DNA from 3 places in the Streptomyces sp. NPDC042100 genome. Region 2 is predicted to be linked to each of the others. Evidence: riboswitches for the same ligand, from Rfam matches in the RefSeq annotation. Region 2 holds a riboswitch; each other region holds the start of a gene.

Region 1 (5,457 bases), on a different contig from region 2:
GGCCTGCGCAGCCGCTGGACCATGCTCCAGGCGGCCCGCAAGGGACTCTTCGCCCAGATGGTCGTGGTCCCGCTGCTCCAGCGCCACCGGATCCTCACCCAGGTCTCCGGGGACCACCTGGAGGTGATCAAGCTGATTCCGCCGCTGGTGATCGACGAGGCCGACGTGGACCGGTTCGTGACCGCCTTCACGGCGGTCATGGACGACGCCCACGGGGGCGGCGGGCTGCTGTGGGACTTCGGGAAGACCCTGGTCAAGCAGGCGGTCGCGCAGCGCTGACCGGAACCGGGCGGTCAGGCCCGGCGGTTTTTGCCTCTGGGGCAAGAAACTTGCCTCAGAGGCACGAAGCTGGCGGAATGGACGCATGGACCACGTCCCCGGGGAAGCCTCCCCGGACCTCGCCGCCCCCGACATCCTGCCGGACGTCGCCCCGCAGCTGCGGGCCCTGCGCCGCCGCAGGGGACTCACCCTGGAGACCGCGGCACAGCGGGCCGGGCTCTCGCCGGCCCACCTGTCCCGCCTGGAGACGGGGAACCGGCAGCCCTCGCTGCCGATGCTGCTCGCGCTGTCCCGTATCTACGGTACGACGGTCTCGGAGCTGCTGGGGGAGACCCCGCCCGGACACGACCCGGTCGTCCGTGCCGGACGCTCGGACCCGGTCGAGGCCGACGGCTGGATCTACCGCCAGGCCGGCGGCGCCGGGCGCGCCCTGCAGTGCCTGCGGGTCCATGTGCCCTACGCCACTCGCGCCGACATCGTGCGGGTCCACCCCGGTGAGGAGTGGATCCACGTCCTGGAGGGCCGGGTGCGCCTCGCCCTCGGCGACGCCGTGCACGTCCTCGATCCCGGGGACAGCGCGCACTTCGACTCGCTCACCCCGCACCGGATCGGCGCCGCCACCCGCGCCGGGGCCGAGCTGCTCTTCGTCCACACCCTGATGCAGAGTCCCGTCGCCGAGCTGTGCCTCGGCGACGGCACCCCGCACCGGCGCTGACCCCGTGTACCCGACCGTGGAAAGGACCGACATGTCCGAGCTTCCTGCGAACTCCGTACCGGACACCGGCGAGGAGCGCGGCAACGGCAAGTTCCCCAAGGGGCTGGTGCTCCGCCTGTTCGCCTACCTCATCGCCGGTCACCTCTTCGCCGGCTTCCTCTACCTGCTCTTCGCGATGGGCGGCCAGAACCAGTAGCGGGCGGCGGCTACGCCTCGGCGAGCAGGCGCCCGCGCAGCCGGTCCCGGGTCTCCGGGGCGAGCCGCAGCCCCTCGGACAGGTAGCTCTCCACCGAGCCCCAGGTCTCCTCGATGGTCGCGAAGGCGGCCCGCAGGTACTCGACGCGCGCGTCGAAGAGGGGGCTCAGCAGCTCCATCACCGCCGGGGACATGGCGTCCGCCGCCTCGGACTCACGCCGCACCTTGTAGCGGCGGTGCGGCTCGTTCGACTTCACGTAGTCGGCTTCGATCGCCTCGCGCTCCACGCCCAGGGCGAGCAGCGTGATCGCGATCGACAGCCCGGCCCGGTCCTTGCCGGCGGCGCAGTGCATCAGGGCCGGGACGCTCTCCTCGGCCATGTCGTGCAGGATCCGGCTGTGCTCGGCCGTCCGCTCCACGATCATCTTCTGGTACGACTCGGACATCCGGGCCGCGGCCTTGCCGTCACCCAGGATCGCGCGCAGCTGCTCCAGGTCGCCGGTCCGCACCAGCTTCCAGAACTCCTTGCCGTCGGCCGGGTCGTTGAGCGGTATGTTCACGTTCCGCACGCCCGGCAGCTCGACGTCCGCGCCCTCCATCCGCCGGTCCGCCTCGTTGCGGAAGTCGAAGACGGTGTGCAGCCCGAGGGCCGCGAGGAACTCCGCGTCCTCCGTCGTGGCGTGCGCCAGGTGACCGCTGCGGAAGAGGCGTCCGGCGCGCACGCTCCGGCCGTCCGCCGTCGGCAGCCCGCCGAGGTCGCGGAAGTTGCGTACGCCGGTCAGCTCGGGCTCGGTGGTCGCGTGGGTCACGGAAGCTCCTGGTCGTGAGAGGGGTCGTGGTGAGATCGGTTCCTGGGGCAATCATCCAGGTGAGAGGCCCGCGACGCACCCTCTCTGACAGAAATGTACGATTGGTCCGAATTGGGACTTAAGGCATAACGCGCCCTGATACCAGGGGAGATGGTCTCCGGTGCGTGAGCAGCGTCATAGACGTGACGGACCGTGGCGGGGCAACCTTTCCGAATTCCCTTGTGGAAAGGGAAATCGAGGGAACGTCATCCACGGAGGGTGACCGCGATTCCGGCCGTAAAAGCCGCCCGTACGCACATTCCTGAAAACCGCGGCTTGTTCGGGCGCCGCCGTCTCGTCTAGCGTCGCGCTCAATCCGGACGGACCGCCTAATCCTGCCGCCGACCGGAATCCCCATACCACCCGTATCAGGCAGGAGCGGGGGACCCAGGTAGTACGCCGGCCCCTCGAAGAAGGACGGCTCGGGGTGAAGCCGCGTGACCGCGCGGCCGGACAGCTCCAGTCCGAACCCGACAGCTCACCTCGCAGGCGACGGAGAGGAATCCGCCATGCCCGCGAAGGGTAAGCACCGCCGTCCCAAGGCCAACCCGATCACCCGCGGGTTCGTCGCCGCCGGCACCGGCGGCGCCGTCGTCGCCCTGCCGCTGATCGGAGCGACCGGCGCCCACGCCGCCGAGCAGGCCGCCCCGGCCGTGAAGGCCCCGCAGGCCGTCACCGTCGCCGTAGCCGCCAAGGCCCCCGCCCAGGCTCCGGCCGCCGCGCCCGCCGCCGCCCCGAAGGCGTACACCGTCGTCCGAGGCGACTACCTGTCGAAGATCGCCGCCGAGCACCGCCTGACCGGCGGCTGGCAGAAGCTCTACCGCGACAACCGCCAGGTCGTCGGCGAGGACCCCTCGCTGATCCTCCCCGGCATGAAGCTCACCCTCGGGGCCAAGAACCCCGCGAAGAGCACCGCCAAGGCGGCGCCGGCGCCCAAGGCCGCCCCCGAGCGCACCGCGAAGAGCGGCGGCGAGGGCACCCGCGCCACGCGCGGCACCGAGCGCCCGGCCGCCTCGTCCTCCTCCTCTTCGTCCTCCGCTTCTTCGTCCTCTTCGTCTTCGTCCTCCTCCTCGGCCGGCCAGTCCTCCTCCTCCGGCTGGGTCACCCCCATCGCGGGCGGCGGCGTCTCCACCCCGTACCGCGCCTCCGGCTCCATGTGGTCCTCCGGCTACCACACCGGCGTCGACTTCATCGCCTCCACCGGCACCACCGTCCGCGCGGTCGGCCCCGGCACCGTCTACTCGGCCGGCTGGGGCGGCGCCTACGGCAATCAGGTCGTCATCCAGCACACCGACGGCACCTTCTCCCAGTACGGCCACCTCTCCTCGCTGTCCGTCTCCGCCGGCCAGACCGTCAGCGGCGGCCAGCAGATCGGCCTCTCCGGCGCGACCGGCAACGTCACCGGCCCGCACCTGCACTTCGAGATGCGCACCGGGCCGGAGTACGGCTCCGACATCGACCCGCTGGCCGTCCTGCGCCAGCATGGGGTCGGCGTCTGAACCGCCCCGCACCACGGATTCCACCCCGAGGCCCGGCACCCGTGTGCCGGGCCTCCGGGCTATTCCGACTTGGGAGAATCTTTAGTGGTGGCATATGTCACCCGCCGTCAACCCCTCCTTACGGTCGCGTAGGTCACATCGGTGAAGGAAAGATGTGCTCCCGTGGCAGACGATTCGAGAACACCAGACAAGAACGCATTCGGGTCGTACGCGGCGATCGGTGACAGCTTCACGGAGGGCGTCGGCGACCCCGGGCCCGACGGGACGTACGTCGGCTGGGCGGACCGGTTCGCGGTCCTGCTCGCGGACCAGCTTCCGGAGCACGACGCCTTCCGCTACGCCAACCTGGCGGTGCGAGGACGCCTTCTGGACCAGATCGTCGCGGAGCAGGTCCCGAGGGCGAAGGAACTCGCCCCCGACCTGGTGACCTTCTGCGCGGGCGGCAACGACATCATCCGCCCCGGCACCGACCCCGACGACGTCGCCGAGCGCTTCGAGCGCGCGGTCGCCGACCTGACCTCCGCCGTGGGCACCGTGATGGTGACGACCGGCTTCGACACCCGCGACGTGCCGGTCCTCAAGCACCTGCGCGGGAAGATCGCCACCTACACCGCGCACGTCCGGGCCATCGCCGACCGCTACGAGTGCCCGGTGCTCGACCTGTGGTCGCTCCGGTCCGTCCAGGACCGGCGCGCCTGGGACGACGACCGGCTCCACCTGTCGGCGGAGGGGCACACCCGGGTCGCGCTGCGCGCCGCCCAGGTGCTCGGCCTGCCGGTGCCGGCCGACCCGGACCAGTCGTGGCCGCCGCGGCCGCCGCGCGGCACCCTGGAGGTCCGCAAGGACGACATCCACTGGGCCAAGGAGTATCTGGTCCCGTGGATCGGGCGCAGGCTGCGCGGCGAGAGCTCCGGCGACCACGTCGAGGCCAAGCGCCCCGACCTTATGCCCCTGTAGGGGCCCCGGGCCGGCCGGCCGGGATCCGCTCCAGGACCCCGCCGGCGAACACGTCGTACAGCGGCAGCGTCTCCAGGTGGACGTAGCCGATGTGGCAGTCGCAGACGGCGAGCGGACAGGGGCGCGGGCGCAGCGCGGCCCGGTACGAGCCGTCGTACAGATTGCCCAGCTCGGCCTTGACGAAGTGGCAGCGCCGCACCGTCCCGTCGCCGTCCACCGAGACGACCGACTCGCCGGTGCGGCAGGGCAGCCCGGCCGAGCGGTGCGGCTGCCTGCTGTACGGGAAGAGGGGGTCGAGGACCGTCCAGTCCCCGGCCTCCTCGTCGGTGTAGGCGTGGCCCTCCGCCGCGTTCACCCACAGGTAGACCTCGGGCGGCAGCTCGGCCCGCAGCCGCCGCGCGGCGGCCAGGTGCTCCGGCAGGCCGACGATCCCGACGCTGAACCGGACGCCCCGCTCCGCCAGCGCCCGGCACTTGCCCAGGAACCGCTCGTACGGGGTCTGGCCCGGGTGGAAGGTGCACCACAGGGCCACCGTGTCCGGGTCGGCCTCGTCCAGCCACTCCGTGCGGCAGCTCAGATTGGTCTGGATCGCGACCCGCTCCACGTGCGGCAGCCGGGACAGCTCGACCAGCGCCCGGCGGTACCAGGACCGCACCAGGCCCTCGCCCCAGGGGGTGAACAGGATCCGCAGCCGGTCCTCGGAGCGGTCCGCCGCCCAGCGCGTGAAGCGCTCCAGCGCCGCCCGGTCCGCCGTCAGCGCCTCGCGGCTGTCCCGGCGCTTGGCGAAGGGGCAGTACGGGCAGTCGTAGTCGCAGGAGGCCAGCGGGCCCCGGTAGAGCAGGGTCAGATCCACGCCGCGCCCCGCTACTTCGCCTCGTACGCGGCCATCGCCGCCCGGACCGCCGGAGAGAACAGCTCGGGGCCGAGCCCGTCCGAATACGCCAGGCCCTCGGGGGAGAGCCGC
Region 2 (5,457 bases):
ATCCGGTCGAGCTGGCCGCGCGCCGCCTCGTTCAGGACGGGGTGGTTGTAGCCGTGGATCGCCGACCACCAGGAGGACATGCCGTCGATCAACTCGGCCCGCCCCTCCGCCGGTTCGGCGAGCCGGAGCCGCACCCCGGACGCGGAGTCCACGACCAGCGGCTCCACCCGCCCCGGCATGGGGCCGTACGGATGCCAGACGTGGGCCCGGTCCAGGGCCAGCAGTTCCTCGTTACGCATTCGGCGCGAGGTCCGTTCCGGCGCCTCGGCGGCGCACCGCGACCAGGTCGGTCCGGGCGCCCGGGACGGCCGCCGGCTCCTCGCCCGCCGCCACCGGCTCTCCGGCACCCGCGCCGCAAGGACCGCAGCCGCCGCCCGCCTCCGCGTGCCCTCCGCAGCCGCCGCCCGCCGGGGCCTCCGTACCGCAGCCGCCGCCGGCCGCCGCGTGCGAGCCGCAGCCGCCGCCGGCCGCCGCGAGCGCGTCCGCGCGGTGCGCCGGGAGCGTCGTCGTGCCCGCGCCCTCCACCTCGAAGCCGGCGTCCGCGATCATGTCCAGGTCCGCCTGGCCCGCCTGGCCCTCGCTGGTCAGGTAGTCGCCCAGGAAGATCGAGTTGGCGATGTGCAGGGCCAGCGGCTGCATCGAGCGCAGGTGCACCTCGCGCCCGCCCGCGATCCGCACCTCGACGTCCGGGCAGACGAACCGGACCATCGCGAGGATCCGCAGGCAGCGCTGCGGGGTGAGGTTCCACTCCTTGGCCAGCGGGGTGCCCTCGAAGGGGATCAGGAAGTTGACCGGCACCGAGTCCGAGTCCAGCTCGCGCAGCGCGAACACGACGTCGACCAGGTCCTCGTCGCGCTCGCCCATGCCCGCGATCAGGCCCGAGCAGGCCGAGAGGCCCGCCGCGTGCGCCTTCCGCACGGTGTCCACGCGGTCCGCGTAGGTGTGCGTGGACGTGATCTCCCCGTACGTCGCCTCGGACGTGTTCAGGTTGTGGTTGTACGCGTCGGCGCCGGCCTCCCGCAGCCGCTCCGCCTGGCCGTCGGAGAGCAGGCCGAGGCAGGCGCAGACCTCCACGCCCTCGTTGTCCTGCTTGATGGCCTCGATGGTCCTGCCGACCCGCTCGACGTCACGGTCCGTCGGGCCGCGCCCGCTCGCCACCAGGCAGACCCGCTTCGCGCCGCCCGCGACCCCGGCCGCCGCCGCGGCGGACGCCTCGTCGGGCTTCAGCCACGTGTACTTGAGGATGCCCGCCGTCGAACCGAGCCGCTGCGAACAGTACGAGCAGTCCTCGGGGCACAGGCCGGACTTCAGGTTGACCAGATAGTTGAGCTTCACCCGGCGCCCGAACCACTGCCGGCGCACCTTCCCGGCGGCGGCCACCACATCGAGCAGCTCGTCATCGGAGGTCGCCAGGACGGCGAGCGCTTCTTCACGGGTCGGCGACTCGCGCCGCAGCCCCTTCTCCACCAGCGTGTTCAGCAGGTCCATAAGCGCTGATCCTGGCCTACCGCACGCCCCTCGGCCAAGGAGGAACTGAACAAACGACCCCGATCGAGGTGTGTGTATGGCCACACCCTGACCTCGGCCCACGAGGGTTAGGGTCTGTGCGCTGCCTACAAAAGGAACCGTCATGCCGTCGTACCCCGAGCACCCGTCGGCGCCGCGCGGGGGACGCGACCCGCGCGAGGCCGCCTTCGACTGGACCGACACCGCCGCACGGCAGCGCGCGCGGGCCGGCCTGGTCCGCACGCTGCGCCCGCGCGCCGCCGAGTCCGGCCTGCTCGACCTGGCCGGCAACGACTACCTCGGTCTCACCCGGCGGCCCGGGATCACCGAGGCGGCGGCCGGGGCGGCCCGCCGCTGGGGCGCCGGCGCCACCGGCTCCCGGCTCGTCACCGGCACCACCCGGCTGCACGAGCGCCTGGAGCGCGAACTGGCCGCGTTCGGCGGTTTCGAGGCGGCCCTCGTCTTCTCCTCCGGCTACACCGCGAACCTGGCGGCGCTCACCGCGCTCTCCGTCCGGGACGGGCTGATCGTCTCGGACGCCGCCAACCACGCCTCCCTCGTGGACGGCTGCCGCCTGGCGCGCGCCGAGACGGCCGTCGTCCCGCACGCCGATCCGGAGGCCGTCGCCAAGACACTGGCCGCCCACCCGGGCCGCGCGGCGCTGGTCGTCAGCGACTCCGTCTTCTCCGTGGACGGCGACCGGGCGCCGCTCGCCGCGCTCGCCGCGGCCTGCCGGGCGCACGGCGCGGGCCTGCTCGTCGACGACGCCCACGGCTTCGGCGTGCTCGGCGAGGGCGGGCGCGGCGCGCTCCACGCGGCGGGCCTCGCGGGCGCCCCGGACGTCGTCGCCACCCTCACCCTGTCCAAGTCGCTGGGCAGCCAGGGCGGCGCGGTCCTCGGCCCGGCCCGGGTGATCGAGCACCTCGTCAACACGGCCCGGACCTTCATCTTCGACACCGGTCTCGCCCCGGCGGCCGTCGGCGGCGCCCTGGCGAGCCTCCGGCTGATCGCCGCCGAGCCGGAGCTGGCCGCCCGGGCCCGGGAGGTGGCGGCCCGGCTGCACACGCTGCTCACGGGGGCGGGGCTGAGTGCCGCCCGGCCCGACGCGGCCGTGGTCTCGGTCCGGGCGCCGGGCCCGCAGCAGGCGCTGGCGTGGGCGGCGTCATGCCGGGAACGCGGGCTGGGCGTCGGCTGCTTCCGGCCGCCCTCGGTCCCCGACGGCATCTCCCGGCTCCGGCTGACCGCCCGCGCGGACCTCACGGACGAGCAGATCGAGCGGGCCGTCGGCATCGTCCTGGAGACCGCGCCCGAGGGCGCGGCGGACGGGGCGCGGGACCGGGGCTGAGCGCGGGTCACGCGCGCTTGTCCGGTCGCCCGTCGCGGTGTTCACCGCATCGGGCGACAGATATCCGCATATCTTGGTGGATCGCCACCCAGGGCGGTGCGATCGGTGGCAGGCTGGCGCGCAGCGCAGACCGGGGCCCGGCCCGGTGGGAAAGGGACGGCGTCGCCATGGCAGACCATCAGGAAGCAAGCGTCACGCTGCCGAGCGATCCCGCCTCGGTGCCGACCGCCCGGCGGTACGTGGCCGAGGTGCTCGGGTCCTGGGGGCTCGACGACGCCGACGGCATCACGGACACCGTACGGCTGATCGTCTCGGAGCTGGCGACCAACGCGGTCCAGCACACCTTCGGCCAGTCGCCGACCTTCACGGTGGACGTGCTCCTGGAGCGCGACGAGCAGTTGCGGATCGGCGTGACCGACAGCCATCCGCGCTGGCCGCAGCGGCTGCCCGCCGCGGTGCAGCAGGACAACGGGCGCGGCCTGGTGATCATCCGCTCGCTCGCGGCGGAGGCGGGCGGGCGGCTCTCGGTGACGCCCACGGACGAGGGCGGCAAGACGGTGTGGATCCGGCTGCCCTGGCCGGCGGCGCACGCGGCCTGAGGACGGGCCTACGCGGGCCGACGCGGGCCGGAGCAGGCCGGAGCGGGTCTGAGGAGGAGCGCGGGAGGAGGGGACGGCGGCGCCACCGGGCGCTCCTCCCGCGCCGTCGTTCAGCGCGTCAGCGGACGCGTCCGTAGGAGATCTTCGAGCTCCAGATCTTGTCGAGCTTCACCCATGAGCCGGTCTTCGGCGAGTGCCAGATCTTGTTGTTACCCGCGTAGATTCCGACGTGGTACACCCTTCCGCCGGAATGGAAGAAGACCAGGTCCCCCTTCTGTCGACCGGACGCGGCGATGTGCCGGGTCTTGTTGTACTGCTGCTGCGCGGTGCGGGGCAGCGTCTTGCCCGCCTTCTTGTACGAGTAGACCGTGAGACCCGAGCAGTCGAAACGGCTCGGTCCCGAGGCTCCGTAGCGGTAAGGCGATCCCTTCTTCGAGGCGGCGACGTCCAGCGCCTTGGTGGCGTAGTTCGTCGCTGCCTGGGCCTCCGGTGCCGCTCCTGGGGCGAGCAGCGAGCCGCCGACGGCGGCGAGGGTGAGAGCCGAGACGGCTCCGGCCCGGGACAGCAGGGACGGGACATGAATCTGCGCAGTCATGCGCAACCCTTCGTCAGCCGCCTGTGAAGGATGACCTGTCGGGTTCGGGCAGGCGAAGATGCCCGGCCGCGGCTGCGGCTTCACCCCGAGGAACGTCCGCGTCCTGCGCGAACGTCCCGTACTGCTCGGGTCCTCCACTCCTGCCGATCCACTCCTGTCGACCAGGCGTCCGGGACGGCGGCAGGACTCGGCGTCCGCCCGGACCGCCCCGCCGTGGGTGGCGGGGGCTTGTCGTCGTCGAGGATCTTGACCCACGGACCGGGCGAAATCCGAGCTGAAACGGCGATATGTGAGGCTCCTCACGACTGATCCATACGGGTGGACAGTCGGGTTTCTTGATCTTCCGACGTTTCGGCGATGAGGCCCGCACCTGCGAGGGAACGCCCGATTCCGCCAGATGTGTACTCCTGCTGCGCAACTCGCCTGAGCTCTATGTCGATTCGTCTACTACGCCGAACGGGGGAGGGTTTCTGCGGTCGCCGTGCCCCGGCCGGCCCTCGACACGACACGCGGTTGTGTCAACTGGCGGGCTCTCCGGGGACGATGACCCGGCCGGACCGTCGCTCTCCGTCCAACACCCGTAGCGCACGGGTCAATGTGTCGGCGTGGACCTCGCTCTCGCCCCGCGTGTGCATGAGCGTCAGGGCGTCGCGGAGCGCCGTCGCGCGCCCGACCAGGGCCTGGGCCGCGCGCAGTGCCCCGTAGGTATGCGTGGATCTGGATGGATTGATCCGCCCCAGGAGGTCCAGGACTTCGAGGTAGGCGTCCACGAACTCGCCCTCGGCGCGGGTGAGCGCGGGCAGCGGCGGCGGCTCCGGGATCATGCCGGGCTCACCCCCGCCCGGCGCCGGAGGTCCGGGCCCGGCTCTCCACCACGTGGTCCACCAGGCCGTAGGCGAGGGCGGCCGGGGCGTCCAGGACGGTGGTCCGGTCCAGGTCGGCGGCGGTCTCGGCGCGGCCCCGGCCGGTGTGCTCGGCCAGCAGGCCGGCCATCAGCTCGCGCTGGCGCAGCAGTTCCCGCGCGTGGATGTCCAGATCGCTGGGCTGCCCCCGCAGCGGCTCCTCCACGGCGGGCTCCTGGAGGACGATCCGGGCGCCCGGCAGGGCCAGCCGGCGCCCAGGGGTGCTGGCCGCGAGCAGGACGGCGGCGGGGCCGACGGCCTGGCCCAGGCAGGTGGTCTCCACCTCGCAGGCGAGCGCCCGCATCGTGTCGTACACCGCGGTCATGGCGCTGACCGAACCGCCGGGGGAGTTCAGGTAGAGGGAGACCGGCTGGCCGGGGGCCGCGTATTCGAGGTGCAGGAGCTGGGCGATGACGTCGTTGGCGGAGATCTCGTCGATCGGCGTGCCGAGGAGGACGATGCGGCCCTCCAGCAGCTTGGAGTAGGGGTCGAGGGTGCGGGTGCCGTAGC
Region 3 (5,457 bases), on a different contig from region 2:
CCGAGCGCGCGTACGGGCTGATGTCCCACGCCGTCGCGCGCGGCACCCGGGCGATGCGCGCCCACGCCGACGTGGCCCCCGCCTACGGCCTGGCCGGGGTCGAGGGGCTGGCCGAGGCGCGCGGGCGGCTGCGGCACGCGCTGGACGTGCAGGTCGTGGCGTTCCCGCAGCACGGCGTCGTGCGGGCCCCGGGGACGGCGGCGCTCCTGGAGAAGGCGGCCCGCGCCGGGCTCGTGGACATGATCGGCGGCATCGACCCGATCGGTTTCGACCACGCCCTGGACGAACAGCTCGACCTCGTCTTCGGCATCGCGGACCGCCACGGCGTCGGCGTCGACATCCACCTGCACGACCAGGGCGAGCGGGGCATCCAGGCCATGCGGGGCATCATCGAGCGGACCCGCGCGCTCTCCCTCGCGGGCAAGGTCACGGTCAGCCACGTGTTCTGCCTGCCCGCCCTGTCCGACCGGGAGCTCGGCGCGATCGCGGCCGATCTCGGCGCCCAGGACATCGCCCTCACCACCGTCGCCCCCTCCGACTCCCTGGTCCTGCCGATCGCGCGGCTGCGGGAGCACGGCGTACGGGTCGGACTCGGCTCCGACGGGGTGCGCGACTCCTGGAGCCCGTTCGGCAACGCGGACATGATGCACCGCGCGCACCTGCTCGGCTGGGTGACCGACGTCCGCCTCGACGAGGAGCTGGCGGACTGCTACGGCGTGGCCGCCGACGGCGGCGCCGACGTCATGGGCCTGCCCCACGCCGACCTGCGGCCCGGCTCGCCGGCCGACTTCGTCCTCGTACGGGGCGAGTGCCTGCCGCAGGTCGTGGTGGACATGCCGCGCCGGGACCTCGTCGTGCACGGCGGGGTCGTGGTGGCCCGCGACGGGGAGTTCCTGGCCTGACGCGCCCGGGCCGGCGGCGGGGGCCGCCGGCCCGCGTCCGTCACGAGGTCCCCGTCAGGGCGTCGTAGCGGACCCCGGTCAGCTCCTCGGACGCGGCCCACAAGCGCTCACCGGAGGCGTCGTCCAGCGTCCAGCGGGCCCGCCAGGACCGGGTGGGCGCGCCGCGCCAGCCCAGCCTCGGGCCGATGAAGGCGTCGGGGCGCACGCCCGGGGCGGTGGCCGCGTACAGGGTGGGCAGGGCGCCGCTGTCGGCGGACTGCGCGATGACCCGGTTGCCCAGCTCCATCAGCCGCGCGGCGGTCCTGCGGCCCTCCTGGCGGGGCGCGGCGGTCTGGAGGTTGGTGGCGGCGTAGCCGGGGTGGGCGGCGGCGGCCACGACGCCGGACCCGGCGGCCGCCAGGCGGCGGGCGAGTTCGTGGACGAAGAGGAGGTTCGCCGTCTTGGAGCGCCCGTACGCGATCCAGCGGCGGTAACCGCGTTCCGCGTTGAGGTCGTCGTGGTCCAGGTCCGCCAGGGCGTGGAAGCCGCTGGAGAGGCTGACGACCCGGGCGCCCGGGGTGCGCAGCAGCAGGGGCATGAGCAGCCCGGTGAGCGCGAAGTGGCCGAGGTGGTTCACCCCGAACTGGGTCTCGAAGCCGTCGGCGGTGCGGCCGGGCGGGAGGGCCATCACCCCGGCGTTGTCGATGAGCAGGTCGAGCCGGTCGGAGCGCTCCGCCCGGGCGGCGGCGAACGCGCGCACGGAGGCGAGGTCGCCCAGGTCGAGCCGGGCGGACTCCGCCTCCGCGTGCGGGACTTCGGCGCGCAGCCGGTCGCGGGCCGCCTCGCCCCGGGCGTCGCTTCGGCAGGCGAGCACGACGTGCGCGCCGGCGCGGGCGAGCTCGCGGGCGGTGACGTAGCCGATGCCGCTGTTGGCCCCGGTGACCACCGCGGTGCGGCCCCGCTGGTCGGGGATGTCCTGCGCGTTCCAGCCCGTCATGCGAGCGCTCCTTCCGGCCGTGGCACCCCATGATGGCGTGCCCGCCGGGCGGGCCGGAATCAGTAGGCGCCGAAGACGTTGTCGATCGAGCCGTAGCGGTCGGCGGCGTAGTTGCAGGCGGCGGTGATGTTGGCGACCGGGTCGTAGAGGTCGTAGGCGGTGCCGGGGACGTGGTACGCCTGGAAGGTGGGCTCGATCACCTGGAGCAGGCCCTTGGAGGGGGTGCCGGCGGCGGCGTTGGAGTCCCAGCCGTTGACGGCGAGCGGGTTGCCCGAGGACTCGCGCATGATGTTGCGGTAGATGCCGTCGTAGCTGCCCGGGATGCCGTTGCGGCCCATGATGGCGAGGGCCTCCCGGATCCAGCCGTCGAGGTCGTCCGTGTACGAGACGGCCGAGGCCGCCGCCGAGGAGACCGACGCCGTGGACGCCGTGGACGCGGCGGACGCGGTCGCGGGTGTCTTCGCCGCCGCCTGGACCACCTCGGTGGCGGCCCGGGGCGCGGCCGCAGGGCGGGCGGCGGGCGCGGCTCCGTCGCCGGTGGCGGAGGTCGCGGTGGCGGCGGGGGGCGCGGTGGCGGCGGTCCCGGTGCCGAGGGAGAGGCGCAGGCCGGGGTGGATGAGGCCGGGGTCGGCGCCGACGGCGGCGCGGTTGTCGCGGTAGAGCCGCTTCCAGCCGCCGCTCACCTGGTGCTTCCGGGCGATCTTCGCGAGCGAGTCCCCCGCGACCACGGAGTAGGTGACCTTCTCACCCTGCTGAACCGTTGCGATCTTTCCGATCGCGACGGAGTGCGCGGCCTGGACCGCCTGCACGGCCGGTGCGGTCCGCGGGGTCTCGGCGGCGGCTCCGCCCGCCGCGGCGAGCGGCAGGACGAGCGCGGCGCCGCCGGTGACGCCGACGACGGCCAGTCCTCGGGCGAGCGGGGTGCTCTTGGTACGGCGGTGCTTCCCGGTTCCACGCATGGCGAAAGTCCTCTCCTTCGCCTGCGAGGTGAGCTGTCGGGTTCGGGCAGGAGCTGCCCGGCCGCGCACCCGCGCGGCTTCACCCCGAGCCGCCCCGGGCCTCGGGGCGGCGGCGAACCTTCGGGTCCCCCGCTCCTGCCTTGTTCGGGTGGGTGAGTGTGGCGCCCAGGCGGCGGCAGGATTCGGCGTTCCACCCGGATGACGGGTGACCGTAGGCGAATCCGAAGAGCCGAAACAAGGGTCTAATTCGCAAAAGCAAGCAGATCTTTTAGAGGGTCGGGAGGGGGCGGGCGCGGCGTGGTGATCCCACGCGCCAACTCTTCTCCGGGCGCCCGCGCCTGACACCGCGCCAGGGCGCGGCGCACACGGCCCGCCGTGACTCAGATCACCAGGAAATACTTAAACGGATATGTCCGGATCCATTTAGTTTGGGGCGGTGAGGCGGGCCGCTTTCCTTCGCACGACGACCGGAAGCGGACCGCACGACTGGCGGTCCGCTTCCGCGGCGGGATGATGGAGAGGCCGGCTGCGGGGCGGAGGAGGGACACGGTCTGGATGAGCGCGGCGGACTTCCCTGCCGGCCCGGACCCGGCGGACGGCGATCTCGCCCTGGAGCCGGGCGGCCTGCTCGACGTGCTCGGGGTCGCGGCCGTTCTCCTCGACGAGGACGGCCGGATCGCCCTGTGGAGCCCCCGGGCGGAAGAGCTCTTCGGCCGTCCCGCCACCGAGGCCCTGGGGCGTGACGCCGTCACCCTGCTGGTCGAGGAGCGGCACCGGGAGCGGGTGCGGTCCCTGTTCGCCCGCGTGGTCTCGGGCGGCGGGCCCTGGGCCGGGGCCTTCCCCGTACGGCACCGGGACGGGCGCGCGGTCCCGGTCGAGTTCCGCACCACGCGCCTCCAGGACGAGCGGGGCCGCCCCTACGCGCTCGGGCTCGCCTCGGACCGGGCCGCCGTCCGCCGGGTGGAGCGGCACCTGTCGCTGTCCTCGCTGCTGGTCGGCCACTCCCCCATCGGGCTCGCCGTGGTCGATCACGGCCTCCGCTTCGTGCTGGTCAACCCGGCGCTGGAGCGGATCGACGGCCTGCCCGCCGCCGGGCACCTGGGGCGGACCGTGACGGAGGCGGTCGACTCACCGGACGCCGAGGCGCTGGAAGCGGCGCTCGGCGAGGTCCTGCGGACGGGCGAACCCGTCCGCTCCCGCACCGTGCGGGGCGTCAGCGGGCCCGGCGGCGAGGAGCGGGTGTGGTCGGTCTCGCTCTACCGGCTGGAGACCCCGGAGCGCCGGGTCATCGGCGCCGCCGTCGCGGTCACCGACATCACCGACCAGCACGCCGCGGCCAGGACCGCGGCCCGGGCCCGGCGCCGGCTGGCGGTCATCGCGGACGCCTCGGAGCGGGTGGGCACCACCCTCGACCTGGACCTGACCGCGCACGAGCTGGCGGACCTCGTGGTGCCCGAGTTCGCCGACATCGCGGCCGTGGACGTCCTGGAGGACATCCTCACCCAGCCCGGCCCCGCCCGGACCTCGGGCCCGGCCGTGTTCCGGGCCCTCGCGGTCAAGGCCGCGTACCCCACCCCGGCGCAGGAGGCCGCCGACCCGGTGGGCGAGCCCGCCCGCTACGGCGCCGAGCGGCTGGTCACCCAGTGCGCCCGCACCGGCCGGCCGGTCCTCGTGCGGCACGTCACCGACGCCGACCTGCCCCGGATCGCCAGCGGGGAGGCCACCGCCGCGCTGCTGCGCCGGGCGGGCATCCACTCCTACCTCGCCGTCCCGCTGCGCGCCCGAGGCGTCGTGCTGGGCGTCCTGGACCTGAAACGGGCCCGGAACTCGGTGCCCTTCGACGAGGACGACGTCCTGCTGGCCGGGGAGCTGGCCGCCCGCGCGGCCGTCGCCATCGACAACGCCCGCTGGTACCGGCACCAGAGCCAGGCCGCCCTGGCCCTCCAGCGGCACCTGCTGCCGCACGGGCCGCCCCGGCTCAACGGCCTCGACGTCGCCTACCGCTACCAGCCCGCGTCGGAGTCGGTCGAGGTCGGCGGCGACTGGTTCGACGCGATCCCGCTGCCCGACGGCAAGACGGCGCTCGTGGTCGGCGACGTCATGGGCAGCGGCATCAACGCGGCCGCGACCATGGGCCAGTTGCGCACCGCGGCCCGCACCCTCGCCTCGCTCGGCCTCGCGCCCGCCGTGGTCCTGGAGCACCTGGACCGCACCGCGGCCGAGCTGGACGAGGCGATGGCCACCTGCGTGTGCGCCGTGTACGACCCGTACAGCGGGAGCTGCCGCGTCGCGAACGCCGGGCACCCGCCGCCCGTGCACGTCGCGGCGGGCCGGGCGCCCCGGCTGCTCGACCTGTCCGAGGGCGCTCCGCTGGGAGTCGGCGGCGTGCCCTTCGAGACGCGCGAGTTCCCCTTCCGGACCGGCGACGACCTGGTCCTGTACACCGACGGCCTGGTCGAGACCCGCGACCAGGACATCGACGTGCGGCTCGCCGCCCTCACCGACCTGCTGGACCGCGCCCCGCTGCCGCTGGAGCAGATCTGCGACCTGCTGCTCGGCGCGCTGCGCGGGAACGACGACCACGACGACGTCGCGCTGCTGATCGCCCGCGCCCGGCCGC

The links. Region 2 has a riboswitch for cyclic di-AMP ahead of ACZ6J5_RS33300 (C40 family peptidase). Riboswitches for the same ligand answer to the same signal wherever they lie in the genome.
Region 1: another riboswitch for cyclic di-AMP. It lies ahead of ACZ6J5_RS11360 (LysM peptidoglycan-binding domain-containing M23 family metallopeptidase); the one in region 2 lies ahead of ACZ6J5_RS33300 (C40 family peptidase).
Region 3: another riboswitch for cyclic di-AMP. It lies ahead of ACZ6J5_RS32480 (LysM peptidoglycan-binding domain-containing protein); the one in region 2 lies ahead of ACZ6J5_RS33300 (C40 family peptidase).

The regions. Positions count from the first base shown of each region.
Region 1 covers NZ_JBVJDK010000004.1:321,269-326,725, reverse strand. The annotation lists gene ACZ6J5_RS11380 (aspartate aminotransferase family protein) at 1-279, shown strand, start outside; gene ACZ6J5_RS11375 (helix-turn-helix domain-containing protein) at 365-994, shown strand; gene ACZ6J5_RS11370 (DUF6126 family protein) at 1,026-1,190, shown strand; gene ACZ6J5_RS11365 (tyrosine-protein phosphatase) at 1,201-1,998, opposite strand; cyclic di-AMP (ydaO/yuaA leader) riboswitch at 2,388-2,542, shown strand; gene ACZ6J5_RS11360 (LysM peptidoglycan-binding domain-containing M23 family metallopeptidase) at 2,547-3,536, shown strand; gene ACZ6J5_RS11355 (SGNH/GDSL hydrolase family protein) at 3,699-4,493, shown strand; gene ACZ6J5_RS11350 (STM4011 family radical SAM protein) at 4,480-5,346, opposite strand; gene ACZ6J5_RS11345 (STM4012 family radical SAM protein) at 5,358-5,457, opposite strand, start outside.
Region 2 covers NZ_JBVJDK010000022.1:24,752-30,208, reverse strand. The annotation lists gene ACZ6J5_RS33320 (adenosylmethionine--8-amino-7-oxononanoate transaminase) at 1-239, opposite strand, end outside; gene bioB (biotin synthase BioB) at 232-1,488, opposite strand; gene ACZ6J5_RS33310 (8-amino-7-oxononanoate synthase) at 1,631-2,851, shown strand; gene ACZ6J5_RS33305 (ATP-binding protein) at 3,019-3,450, shown strand; gene ACZ6J5_RS33300 (C40 family peptidase) at 3,569-4,045, opposite strand; cyclic di-AMP (ydaO/yuaA leader) riboswitch at 4,049-4,223, opposite strand; gene ACZ6J5_RS33295 (hypothetical protein) at 4,564-4,869, opposite strand; gene ACZ6J5_RS33290 (ATP-dependent Clp protease proteolytic subunit) at 4,877-5,457, opposite strand, start outside.
Region 3 covers NZ_JBVJDK010000020.1:32,163-37,619, reverse strand. The annotation lists gene ACZ6J5_RS32490 (amidohydrolase) at 1-902, shown strand, start outside; gene ACZ6J5_RS32485 (oxidoreductase) at 943-1,878, opposite strand; gene ACZ6J5_RS32480 (LysM peptidoglycan-binding domain-containing protein) at 1,938-2,837, opposite strand; cyclic di-AMP (ydaO/yuaA leader) riboswitch at 2,841-2,998, opposite strand; gene ACZ6J5_RS32475 (SpoIIE family protein phosphatase) at 3,393-5,457, shown strand, end outside.